2 regions of the Stenotrophomonas sp. 24(2023) genome follow, and region 1 is predicted to be linked to the other one. Evidence: riboswitches for the same ligand, from Rfam matches in the RefSeq annotation. Region 1 holds a riboswitch; the other holds the start of a gene.

Evidence for each region. A riboswitch is a leader RNA that binds a small molecule or an ion and turns the genes downstream of it on or off. The one in region 1 is predicted to bind thiamine pyrophosphate.
Region 2: another riboswitch for thiamine pyrophosphate. It lies ahead of Q9R17_RS09090 (TonB-dependent siderophore receptor); the one in region 1 lies ahead of thiC (phosphomethylpyrimidine synthase ThiC).

Annotation. Positions count from the first base shown of each region.
Region 1 is NZ_CP133160.1:1,063,284-1,069,883, reverse strand. Features, by position in the region: gene ggt (gamma-glutamyltransferase) at 1-562, shown strand, start outside; gene Q9R17_RS04740 (BCCT family transporter) at 1,128-2,705, opposite strand; TPP riboswitch at 2,944-3,043, shown strand; gene thiC (phosphomethylpyrimidine synthase ThiC) at 3,138-4,982, shown strand; gene Q9R17_RS04730 (ion channel) at 5,078-5,749, shown strand; gene Q9R17_RS04725 (winged helix-turn-helix domain-containing protein) at 6,009-6,600, shown strand, end outside.
Region 2 is NZ_CP133160.1:2,065,670-2,072,269, forward strand. Features, by position in the region: gene pnuC (nicotinamide riboside transporter PnuC) at 1-350, opposite strand, end outside; gene Q9R17_RS09090 (TonB-dependent siderophore receptor) at 347-2,515, opposite strand; TPP riboswitch at 2,593-2,688, opposite strand; gene Q9R17_RS09095 (phosphotransferase) at 2,819-3,955, opposite strand; gene Q9R17_RS09100 (SDR family oxidoreductase) at 4,035-4,751, opposite strand; gene Q9R17_RS09105 (cation transporter) at 4,830-5,468, opposite strand; gene Q9R17_RS09110 (helix-turn-helix domain-containing protein) at 5,548-5,958, shown strand; gene Q9R17_RS09115 (methyl-accepting chemotaxis protein) at 6,011-6,600, opposite strand, start outside.

The DNA of each region.
Region 1 (6,600 bases):
CGACGCTGACGGCATGATGGTGTCGTTGATCCAGTCCAACTACCGGGGCATGGGCAGCGGCATGGCGCCGCCGGGACTGGGCTTCATCCTGCAGGACCGGGGCGAGATGTTCGTGCTGCAGAAGGATCACCCCAACGGCTATGCGCCGGGCAAGCGCCCGTTCCAGACCATCATCCCGGCCTTCATCACCAAGGGCGGCAAGCCGTATGCCAGTTTCGGCGTGATGGGGGGGGCGATGCAGCCGCAGGGCCATGCGCAGATCGTGATGAACCTGGTGGACTTCGGCATGAACCTGCAGGAAGCCGGCGATGCGCCGCGCATCCAGCATGAAGGCTCGACCGAACCGACCGGGCAGGCCACGGCGATGACCGACGGCGGGGAAGTGAACCTGGAAACCGGCTTCCCGTACGAAACCGTGCGTGCGCTGATGCGCAAGGGGCACCGGGTGGTATTTGCCGATGGCCCCTATGGTGGCTACCAGGCGATCCTGCGTGACCCCGAGACCGGCGTGTATTACGGCGCCTCGGAAAGCCGCAAGGATGGGCAGGCGGCGGGGTACTGAGCGAGGATCGACCCGTTGCGGAAGTAGGGCGACGAGTCGCGACCGCCTGTTGTAGATCCACGCCATGCGTGGATGCGCTGTGTCCAACGGCCGAATCATCCGGTCCCGATCGAGTGGCATCCACGCGTGGCGTGGATCTACCGTTCGCTGGCAACGGGGCGAGGCGAAGAGTTGCTGCCGCCTGTTGTAGATCCACGCCATGCGTGGATGCGCTGCGTCCGACGGCCGAATCATCCGGTCCCGATCGAGGGGCATCCACGCGTGGCGTGGATCTACCGTTCGCTGGAAACGGGGCGAGGCGAAGAGTTGCTGCCGCCTGTTGTAGATCCACGCCATGCGTGGATGCGCTGTGTCCGACGGCCGAATCATCCGGTCCCGGTCGAGGGGCATCCACGCGCGGTGGGGATCTACCGCTCGCTGGAAACGGGGCGGGGCGAGTAGTTGCGACCGCCTGTTGTAGATCCACGCCATGCGTGGATGCGCTGTGTCCGACGGCCGAATCATCCGGTCCCGGTCGAGGGGCATCCACACGTGGCGTGGATCTACAGGAAGACGGTCGTCAGCCTCAATCGCGTTCCTGCGCCCGCGCGGCTTCGGCACGGGTGTCGGCCTGTGCGGCCTGCTCGCGCTCGATCCACGCTTCGATCATGTGCCGCGCCCGCTGCGCGCGTCGCCGCTCGCGGGCGTATTCGAAATCCAGCACCCGGTACAGCGACACGATCACCAGCACCATCAGCAGCGCAAACGGCAAGGCGGCAATGGTGATCACGCCCTGCAGCGCCTCCAGGCCACCGGCCATCAGCAGCACCGCCGCGATCAATGCCACGGCCACGCCCCAGGTCAGCTTGCGCGACATCGGCGGATCGCCGGCCTCGTCGGTGGACATGCTGGCCAGTACCAGTACCGCCGAGTCGGCCGAGGTCACGAAGAAGATCATCAGCAGCACCAGTGCGATGGCCGACAGCACCAGCGAACCGGGCAGGCTGTTGAACAGGGTGAACAGCACCGTTTCATAGCCATTGCCCAGGGCCTGCAGCAGGTCCACATGGCCGAACAGCTGCGACCACAGGGCGGTGCCACCGAACACCGAGAACCACAGGAAGCCGAGCAGGGTCGGTGCCAGCACCACGCCGACCACGAACTCGCGCACGCTGCGGCCACGTGAGACGCGCGCGATGAACGCGCCCACGAACGGTGCCCAGGCGATCCACCAGGCCCAATAGAAGATGGTCCAGTCCGCCACCCACGTGCTGCCGGAGAACGGCGACATGCGCAGGCTCATCGTCACCAGCTGGTTCAGGTAGGAGCCCAGCGTGGTGGTGAAGGTATCGAAGATGAAGCCGGTCGGGCCCAGTACCAGCACCGCCGCGGCCAGCAGCGCCGCCAGCGCCAGGTTGAAGTTGGACAGCCACTTGATGCCGCGCTCCACGCCGCTGCTGGTGGACAGCATGTACAGCACGAAGGCCACCGCGATGATGGTCATCTGCACCGGCAGGCTGGCCGGAATGCCGAACACGCGGTGCAGGCCGGCAGCGATCTGGATGGTGCCGAAACCCAGCGTGGTCGCAACACCGATGGCGGTGGCCACCACGGCGGCGATGTTGACCGCCTGCCCGAAAACACCCCGATGGTGGCGGCCGATCACCGGCTGCAGCATGTCGCTGACCAGCCCACGGCCGTTGCGGTTGTACTGGAACCAGGCCATCGCCAGCCCGATCAGCGCGTAGATCGCCCACGGGTGCAGGCCCCAGTGGAAGAACGCGTAGCGCATCGAGGCGCGCGCAGCATCCATGCTCTCCGGCGGCAGGCCTTCCGGTGGCTTGAGGAAGTGCGAGATCGGCTCGGCCGCGCCCCAGAACACCAGGCCGATGCCCATGCCGGCGGCGAACAGCATCGACAGCCAGCTGGCGCGCGAGAAATCCGGCTCGGCGTCTTCGCCGCCGATGCGCAGGTTGCCGAAGCGGCCGAAGGCCAGGTACAGCAGGAAGGTGAGGGTGAGGAACACCACCAGCAGGTACATCCAGCCGGCACCACGGATGACGTGGGCCAGAGCGGCCTGGACGATGTCGTTGAACGGGCCGGGTGCGACGCCGGCGATCAGCACCAGCAGGGCCACCAACGCGATGGAAATACGGAACACCATGAAGGAGCGTCTCCGATCAAGGGATTGAGGGGAGCGAGCCAGAGAGCTTGCATCGAGGGGCCGGCGGCATGCAGCACGAACCGGGCAGGGGCCGCAGTGGCGGCGGAGAAGACACCGGTCGCAATGACACCGGGCGCGGGCACGTTACTGAATGCGACGTCATGGTTCTGTTAATGCGCACCGTCTTTTCCCGCGCGGGAAGGCCTGACCCAGCTGCCGCATCTATGCTCTAATGCCCGCCAAGAAGCGGGGGTACCGGGCCAGTGGCCACGGTTGAGACAGTCCCTTGGAACCTGATCCGGTTCATACCGGCGTAGGGAAGCTTTGCAGTGCAGGCCGTGCGTGGACACCGCCCAGGAACCGTCCTGGCACCGTCCGCGCGCGCCGGCAGTGCGCCGCCGCTTCGTCCCTGACCTTCCTGGACGATGCCCGATGAACGCACAGCTCTCCGCCCTGCAGCAACAGGCCCAGCAACTCTCCGAATCGGTGACCCGGCCCATTCCCGGTTCGCGCAAGATCCACGTGCCCGGCTCGCGCCCGGACCTGCAGGTGCCGATGCGTGAAATCGTGCTGTCCCGCACGCCGACGCTGTTCGGCGGCGAGGAGAACGCGCCGGTCACGGTGTATGACACCTCCGGTCCCTACACCGATCCGGACGCGCGCATCGACCTGTCCGCCGGCCTGCCGGCATTGCGCCGCCCATGGGTCGAAGAACGCGGTGACACCGAAGCACTGGCCGGCCTGAGTTCAGCCTTCGGCCGTACGCGCGAGCACGACCCGAAGCTGGACGCGGTGCGCTTCCCGGCGCGCGTGCAGCCGCGCCGCGCCCGTGCCGGCGCCAACGTCACCCAGATGCACTACGCACGGCGCGGCATCATCACCCCGGAAATGGAATTCGTTGCCATCCGCGAAAACCAGCGGCTGGAGGCCATCGCCGATGCGGGCCTGCTGGCACAGCACCCCGGGCAGTCCTTCGGTGCGGCCATCCCGAAGATCATCACGCCCGAATTCGTGCGCGATGAAATCGCACGTGGCCGCGCCGTGCTGCCCAACAACATCAACCATCCGGAAAGCGAGCCGATGATCATCGGCCGCAACTTCCTCACCAAGATCAACGCCAACATCGGCAACAGCGCGGTGTCCTCGGGCATCGCCGAGGAAGTGGAAAAGCTGGTGTGGGCCATCCGCTGGGGCGGCGACACGGTGATGGACCTGTCCACCGGCAAGCACATCCATGAAACGCGCGAATGGATCATCCGCAATTCGCCGGTGGCCATCGGCACCGTGCCGATCTACCAGGCCCTGGAAAAGGTCGATGGGCGTGCCGAGGAACTGACCTGGGAGATCTTCCGCGACACGCTCATCGAGCAGGCCGAGCAGGGCGTGGACTACTTCACCATCCATGCCGGCGTGCTGCTGCGCTATGTGCCGCTGACCGCCAAGCGGGTGACCGGCATCGTTTCGCGCGGTGGCTCGATCCTGGCCAAGTGGTGCCTGGCCCATCACAGGGAAAACTTCCTGTACACGCATTTCGAAGAGATCTGCGAGATCATGAAGGCCTACGACGTGACCTTCTCGCTGGGCGATGGCCTGCGCCCGGGCTGCATTGCCGATGCCAACGACGCGGCACAGTTCGGCGAACTGGAGACGCTGGGTGAACTGACGAAGATCGCCTGGAAGCACGACGTGCAGACCATGATCGAAGGCCCCGGCCACGTGCCGATGCAGCTGATCAAGGAAAACATGGACAAGCAGCTGCGCGAGTGCGGCGAGGCACCGTTCTACACGCTGGGGCCGCTGACCACCGACATCGCGCCCGGCTATGACCACATCACCAGTGCCATCGGTGCGGCGATGATCGGCTGGTACGGCACGGCGATGCTCTGCTATGTCACGCCGAAGGAGCATCTCGGCCTTCCCAACCGCCAGGACGTGCGCGACGGCATCATGGCCTACCGCATCGCCGCGCATGCGGCCGACCTGGCCAAGGGCCACCCGGGGGCGCAGGTGCGTGACAACGCGCTGAGCAAGGCACGGTTCGAGTTCCGCTGGGAAGACCAGTTCCACCTCGGCCTGGACCCGGAAAAAGCCAAGGAGTTCCACGACGAGACGCTGCCCAAGGATGCGCACAAACTGGCGCACTTCTGCTCGATGTGCGGCCCGCATTTCTGCTCGATGAAGATCACCCAGGATGTGCGCGATTACGCCGAATCGGGCATGCAGGAAAAGGCCGAGGAGTTCCGCGCGGCCGGGGCGCAGGTCTACCGGCAGGAATGAGCCGGCGGGGCGGAGCGGGGCCGGACGGTGCGCGCCGGGCATGGTCCGGCGCGACCCGCTATTCTCGCCGCATCGCTCCCCGGGGAAAGGACGCCATGCCCGTTGCCATGACCACCCGCTGGCTGGCCATCGCCCGCCGGCATCCGTCGGCCTGGTTGCTAGGCATCCAGCTGCTGGCCGTGCTGCTGTATCCCGCCCTGGATGAAACCGCGGGGGGGCGGGCACTGGTCGGCGCCTTCGGCATGGCGGTACTGGGGCTTGCCTTGTGGGTCGTGCAGCGCAGCCCGCTCGGGACCTGGCTGGCCCTGCTGCTGGCCATTCCGGCCGTGGTGTTTTCCCTGGCCGGGGTCTGGCTGGACAAGCCGGCCCTGGCCACCACCGCGCAACTGCTCGAGAGCCTGCTGTATTTCTATACGGCCGGCGCACTGACGGCCTACATGCTGCAGGACCATAAGGTGACCCGCGACGAACTGTTCGCTGTGGGCGCCACCTTCACGCTGCTTGCGTGGGCGTTCGCGTTTGCATTCTCGGTGTGCCAGCAGTGGTATCCGGGCAGTTTCGCCGGCACCGGCGAGGGCGATCTGCGCAGCTGGATGGAACTGCTTTATCTCAGCTTCAGCTTGCTGTCCGGCGTGGGATTGAGCGATGTGGTGCCCCTGCATCCACAGGCTCGCGCACTGGTCATGCTGGAGCAGTTTTCCGGCGTGATGTACGTAGCTTTGGTGGTGTCGCGGCTGGTCGGATTGACCATGCTCAAGCGCTCATGAAAATGAACGCCACTTAAAAATTTCGCGCCCGCAGGGGCGCGAATGGTGAAGCTTTTTATCTGAATGCGTCGGCGAGAGAGAGCCTGTTGTTCACTTCGCGATAGTGCGGAGTAACCGGCTTAGGCTAATATTCGCGCGCATCTTTTTTTTTGCGCTTTGCGCCGATGCCGTGTGCCGAGTCTGGCTTTTTGCTGTACCCAAGGATGGGGGCGCCATGAATGTCCTCGGGTTTGAAACTGTCTTGGCCGCATAGCAGAGGATGAACAGCAGCGATTATCCAGCCCCGGAAGCCGACATGATCCTGGTCGGCCAGTGCCGTGTCAGCCTGTCTTCGCGTGAAGTACAGGTGCCCGGTACGCGTCGTCTGCGCCGCTTGACTCCCAAGGCGCTGGGCGTGCTGCGCCTTCTCATGCGCCAGCCGGGGCGGGTGGTCACCCGTGAAGAGCTGTTCGCCGAGGTCTGGCCGGACACGCTGCCCACCAACGACGTGCTGACCCAGGCGGTGACGCAGCTGCGCAAGGCGTTCGCCATCGGTGAGGACAACGGCACCGCCTACATCGAGACCATCGCCAAGAGTGGTTACCGGCTGCTGGTTCCGGTGACGCTGCTCGATCCGGAACACGCCCTGGAGGCCGATGCGCCGCCCCTTCCGCTTCCCGGTGAGGCAACGGATCCTGCGCTGCCGGCATTCCCGTTACCGGCCGGCGATGTTCCGCGGCGTTACCGGCGGCTGCGGCAGGCCCTGTTCTGGGGCGCCGGCGCCTGCCTGGTGGTGGCCGTGCTGCTGCTCACCTACCTGCTGGCCACGCGCGAGCCACCGCCGACCGCACTGGAAGCGGCGGTGGAAGACG
Region 2 (6,600 bases), 1.0 Mb from region 1:
CAGGGCAGCGCGGCATCGGTAAGGAAGTGCATCACCGCCCCCAGTGCCACGCCGCCGGTCACCGCCACGGCCACATCGCGCAGCAGGTGATGGCGTGCCAGTGGCACGATGCGGATCTGGCCGTCCTGCTGCGCATGGCGTCGCCAGTTCATCCAGCCATAGGCCAGGAACGCGGCGAACGCCACCTGCAGCAGCGTGTCCGAATACAGGCGTGCTTCGGCGAACACCAGCCCGTACAGCGCGACCGACACCAGGCCCACCGGCCAGGCCAGCAGCAGCCGGCGTGCCATCAGCCACACGCCGGCGACGCTGAAGATCGCCGCGGTCCACTCGAGCACGGCGCTGCTCATAGCGCGAAGGTCACCGACAGGCGCGCCTGCCGCGGCGCACCGGGGAACAGGTAGTAGTCACCGGAGCTGCTGCCGGTATCGCGCCAGTAGAAGCGGTTGAACACGTTGTCCACCGACAGGTTCCAGGTGACCGGCTGGCCGCGCAGCTGCTGCTGCAGGCGCAGACCCAGGTCGACCACGTGGTAGGCCGGCGCACGCACGCGGCCATCGGCGGTGGCCACATTGGCCGCGGCATAGCGCCAGCCACCGGTGACGGCCAGGGTCGGCACGAACGGCAGCTGGTAATCCAGGTGTACCGAGGCACGGGCCTTGGGCACGTTGATCAGCTGGTGCCCTTCGTAGGTGGGCGTGCCGGTGTCATGCACGCGCGCCTGCAGCACGCTGGCGCTGGCATTGAGGTGCAGGCGCTCGGTCAGCTGGCCGTTGGCGCTCAGTTCCAGCCCGGTGTGGGTCTGCTGGCCGGCCTCGACGAAGCTGTAGCCGGCGGCGCTGCCATCGGGCATGGCGTACTGGTAGGGCTGGCGGATGCGGAACAGCGCCGCGCCCAGGTCCAGTGCATCGGTGGCGGCGAACTTCACGCCTGCTTCGAGCTGGCGCGACTCCACCGCCGGCAGGAAATCGCCGGCATTGCTGGTCCAGAACGGGGCTTCCTGGCCGAGCGCGATGCCCCGTACGTAGCTGGCGTAGGCACTGAGCGCGCCGGTGGCCTTCCACACCAGGGCGGTCTGCGGCAGGAAGCGCGACAGGCGGTCACGGCGTTCCAGTGCACCGCGCTTGTCGTAGGCCCGCTCGTCCAGGCGCACGAAACGGCCACCGGCCAGCCACTGCCAGTCATCACCGATGCTGATGCGGTCCAGCACGAAGGCGGCCCTCTGGCGGCTGTCCAGGCGCCGCACCGCATCGCCCGGCTGCAGCGGCGAAGGCGCGAACACCGGAATGTCGGCATCGTGGATGTTGGCGGTACCGACGTACTCGTTGACGTTGCGGCGCTTGTCCACGGTGCGCTGGAAGCTGTCCAGGCCCAGGGTCAGCTGGTGGCCGATGCGGCCGGTGCTGAAGTGGCCACGGAGTTCGGCGCGCGCTTCCAGATTGCGGCGGGTGTCGTCCGGGCTGCGGTAGTCGTAGATGTCGTAGTCGCCGTTGGGGGCGAAGTAATTGCCCGGCACGCTGCCATCGGCGCACTGCGCGGCGTAGAAGCAGCCATAGGCGAAGGCCACGTTGTCATCGATGACCGAACGGCTGTGGCCGACGGCCACGCGCGACTGCCAGTCCGCGTTGAAATCGTAGGTATGGGCGGCGGTGATGTTGCTGCTGGCGATGCTGACCGGTGCCTGCCAGGGCTGGTGGCCGAGCATCAGCGAGCGGTCCACGCCGTGCGGCAGGGCCACCCCGCCCAGCAGCTGGTAGCCGGATACCGAGCGCTGCGCGCTGGTCTGGTAGTTGGCATCCACTTCCAGCTTGCCGTGCTCGCTGATCAGCCAGTCGGCCGCCAGCGAGTAGAAATTGCGGCGGCCATCGGCGTGATCGACGTAGGCGTGGGTGTCTTCCCAGGCGGCATTCAGGCGCAGGCCGAAGCGCGGGGTCAGCCAATGGCCGACGTCCACGGCGGTGTAGCGCGAGCCTTCCGAGTCGGTGCCCAGGGTGACGGTGCGGACCTCGGCCGGGCGCTTGCCCACGTAGTTGATGATGCCGCCCGGGGCCATCACGCCGGCGGCCAGGCCGGCTTCGCCCTTGAGGATCTCCACCTGCTGGAGGTTTTCCAGCGCCAGGCGCTGCTCGCCGGCCATGGACAGGCCGTTGAAGCGGTAGCCGGTGGCGGTATCCAGCGCGAAGCCACGGATGGCGATGTTCTGGTAGTAGCCCACCGGCGCGTAGCTGTCGCCCAGCGATGCATCGCTGCGGGCCAGCTCGGACAGCGTGCGCACCTGCAGCGTGTCCAGCTGCGCGCGGTCGAGCACGTTCACCGATGCCGGCGTGTTCTTCCAGTCGCCGCCGCCGAAGCTGCCGGACTGCGCCGCACGGTTGCCGTCCTGCCGGGCCTGCACGCGCACGGCCGCCAGATCGGTCGGCGAGCGTTCGCCGGCATCGGCGGGGGCATCGGCATGGGCGGGCAGGGCCACGCACAGGGCCAGGGTAAGCAGGGAGGGACGCAGGCAGCGGTTCATTCGGTTCGTCATCAGGCAGAAGGAGACGAAGCGACGGCGCGAACGTGCACCGGCCCGGCGTGGCCGGGGTGGCGGTGTGCCCACTGCTCAAAGCTCCCTACGCCGGTGCAAACCGGATCAGGTTCCAAGGGACTCTCTCAGCCTGGCAGACCCAGGCACCCCCGCTTCGGTGACCATTTCACTACAAATGGTACGGATTTGCGAGCCGCACCCCGGCGGCCGGCGGCCTGTAGATCCACACCCTGCGCGGATGAACGCCCATCCCGTAGATCCACGCCATGCGTGGATGCTCCTCTGAAGCGTTCAGCCAGCCCCGCGCAGCGCGGCCAGCAGCCGCTGCCCGATCTCCCCCGCGAACCACTGCGCATGGCCCAGCAGGAAGGTGTGGTAGGCCACGTCGGCATTGGCGGTCGAGCCGGTGACGCCCTCGAAGTACTCCACTTCGGACAGTGCGAAGTCGAAATGGACCACCGGCAACAGGTCGGCCAGTAGGGCCACGCGTTCCGGCGCCAGCGGCAGCACCTGCTGGTAGCCCTCGACCAGTGCCAGCGCAATGTCCGTGCGCACGGCCTGATCGCCACGCTCCAGTTCCAGCCAGGCAATGGCGTTGCGCTCGATGGCCGTGGCCAGGTCGAACAGCGCGCTGGTGGGCGAGGCCAGGCCGAAATCAAACACCGTCTGCACCTGGGGCACTGCGCCGTCCTGTCGCCACAGCAGGTTGGAGACGTGCCAGTCGTTGTGCGCCCACAGCGTGGGTTCGGCCTGCAGGCGTGTACCCAGTGCGGCATGCCAGGGCAGCACCGTGCGCTGCAGCTGCTGCTGCCAGGGCTGGCGCGCCAGATAGCGGGCCAGGCCGGGGCGCGCGGGCAGGCTGGCGGCGAGCAGGGCCAGCGGGTCGGCGCTGCGGATCAGCGCATCACGCGCCACCAGGATGTGCGTCGTGCGCTGTGGCGCGTCGTAGCCCGCAGCGGCCTGGTGTAGCCGGGCCAGCATGCGGCCGGCTTCGCGTGCCTGCGCCACGTCGCCCACCAGCGTCCACGAATGGGCATCGCGGTAGACGTCGTGGCCTTCGCCCAGCGCATGCAGTTCGTAGGTCCATTCGCCGTGGGCCACGGCGCTGGCGCCATGCGCGTCGTGCAGCACCCGCACCACTGGCAGGCCCTGTGCGCCGAGGTGGGCGATGAAGCGATGCTCTTCGCCCAGCGTCTGCACGCTGCGCACCCGCTGGTGGTGGCGCTTGATGAAGACACGGCCCGCCGCCGCTTCGACGATGGCAGCGGCCGACAGCGGGCGCGGGCTGTGCCAGAGCAGCCGGCAGTTACCGGCCAGCTGGGGGTAGTCCGCCTGCAGCCCGGCCAGTTCCGCAGCGGTGATCGGTGGCCAGTCAGCGGCCACCGAATCGTTGTTCAGGCCCTGCACGCGGTGGGAGGAAACGGACATGGGGCGGTGCGCAGCGGCATGGCGGCAGGTGGAAGGGCGACCATGGTACCGCCCGGGCCATGGCACTGCCGTGCCGGGCTCAGAAATGCGGATCGGCAATGGCGGGCATCACCAGTTCACGCACGAAGCTGGCATCGGACAGCGACAGCAGGCTGCGCAGCACCGCCACCACGTCGTGCACGGGTACCCGCGTGCCGGCGCCGCGCGCGGCGGCCACCTCACGTGGCACCTGCAGGCCATCGTCGGTATTGAGATAGCCCAGGTGCAGCGTGGTGACCGCCAGGCGCTGTGCGCGGAACTGTTCGCGCAGCGCATCGGCGATGCCGTCCAGGGCGGCCTTGGTGGCACCGAAGGCCACCTCCGGACGACCACTGCGGCGCAGCGCCGAGGTCGAGCCGGTGAGGACCAGGCGCGGCTGGCGGCTGCGCAGCAGCCGCGGCAGCAACCGGCGCAGCAGCAGGAGCAGTGCGGTGAGGTTGGTGTCCACCAGGCGCGCCAGTTCCTCGTCCGGGCTGGCCAGGAAGTCGTACGCATCGCTGAAGGCCTGCGCTTCCCAGATGCCGAGGTTGCAGACCAGCACGTCCAGCACCGGCGGTGCCTGTGCATCGATCCGCGCGGCGGCGGCCTGTGGCTGTGACAGGTCGGCCTCGATCCAGTGCACCGTCGTGCCACGGGCGGCGGTGAGGTGCGCCGGGCGGGTGCGCGACACGCCGGTCAGGGTGTCGCCGGGCTTGCACAGGCCTTCGCCAAGCGCGCGGCCAAGCCCGCGGCTGGCGCCGATGATCATGATGTCCATGCAATGCTGCTCCGTTCACGGGAAAAGCCGGTGGTCGCCCACTGGCCGTCCTGTTTACGGCCTCAACCATTGTTGAGGTCAAGCGCGCGGCTGCGCGGCGGCCCGCCGCCAGGCCGGCCACGCTTCGCCGATCACCCGCACGGCCGAGGCCAGGAACAGCAGCGCGATGATCGCCCCGACCACGATGTCCGGCCAGCCGCGCCCGCTCAGGGCCACCCCGGCCCCGGCCAGCAGCACGCCGAGGTTGGCCAGCACATCGTTGCGCGAGCATTCGAAGGTGCTCTTCATGTTGAGGTTCAGTGCGCGGAAGCGCCACAGCAGGGCCAGGCAGGCCAGGTTGGCCACCAGCGCGATGCCGCCGAACAGCAGCATCAGCCCGCTCGCCGGCGGCACCCCGTTGACCACGCGATACGCCACTTCCACCGCGATGAAGACGAAGAAGGCCAGGATCATCAGGCCCTTGGCCAGCGCGGCGCCGGCCTCCCAGCGTGCGCCGCGGTTCACCGCCCACAGGCTCAGGCCGTAGACGATGGCATCGCCCAGCATGTCCACCGCGTCGGCCTGCAGGGCGCTGGAGCGGGCCACCAGCCCGGCGCCGAACTCGATGAAGAACATCGCCAGGTTGATGACCAGCACGGCGACCAGCACGCGCCGCTGCGCCCCGTGCAGGGCCAGCGCTTCCAGTTCCGAACGTTTGTGGCTGCAGCAGTGGTCCATGGCACATCCGGGGCCGGCCCGGCCTTGAAAGGGGGAACAGGCGCCTTTATCAACCTTGTAGCCCCTACAAGGTCAAGCCATGTCCACCTCCTTCAGCATCGGCCAGCTGGCCCGGCAGACCGGCACCAAGGCCGAAACCATCCGCTACTACGAAAAGATCGGCCTGCTGCGGGCACCGCTGCGTTCGCAGGGCAATTACCGCTGCTACGACGTGGGTGACCAGCGCCGCCTGGCATTCGTGCGCCGCGCGCGCGAACTGGGGTTCTCCATCGAACAGGTGCGTGAACTGATCGCCTTCAGCGAACAGCGCGAACACGCCTGCCGCGAGGTGGACGAGGTGGTGCGCCTGCACATCGCCGACATCAGCCGCCGCATCCGTGATCTGCAGGCATTGCAGGAGGAACTGCAGCGGATGATCGGTAACTGCCCCGGCGGCCGCATGGCCGATTGCCGGGTGCTGGACGCGTTGCAGCCGACGGCGTCCCGCTGACACCCCGCCACCGGGCGCCCTGCCCAGGTCCCGGTGGCGGGGCGGCGGTTGCTCAGTGCACCAGGCTCAGGGCGGGGCGCACGGTGGGCGTGCCGCGCTCGGCCTCGGCGATGCGGAACACCGACACGGCCTGGGCCAGGTCACGCGCCTGCGATTCCATCGCCGAGGCGGCAGCGGAGGCTTCTTCCACCAGCGCGGCATTCTGCTGGGTGGTTTCATCCATCTGCATCACGGTCTGGCTGACCTGCTCGATGCCGGCGGCCTGCTCGGAGGAGGCCGCGGAAATCTCGGCCATGATGCCGGTCACGCGCTGCACCGATTCCACCAGTTCCTCCATGGTGCGACCGGCCTGCTGTGCCAGTGCCGAACCGGTTTCGACCTTGCTGGTGGAATCGTTGATGAGGTCCTTGATCTCCTTGGCGGCCGTGGCGCTGCGCTGGGCCAGCGCACGCACTTCGGCGGCGACCACGGCAAAGCCGCGGCCCTGTTCGCCGGCACGCGCGGCCTCGACGGCGGCGTTGAGCGCCAGGATGTTGGTCTGGAACGCGATGCCGTCGATGACCGAGATGATGTCGGCGATGCGGTGTGATGCGCCCTGGATCTGCGCCATCGTCGCCACCACCTGGCCGACGACCTGGCCGC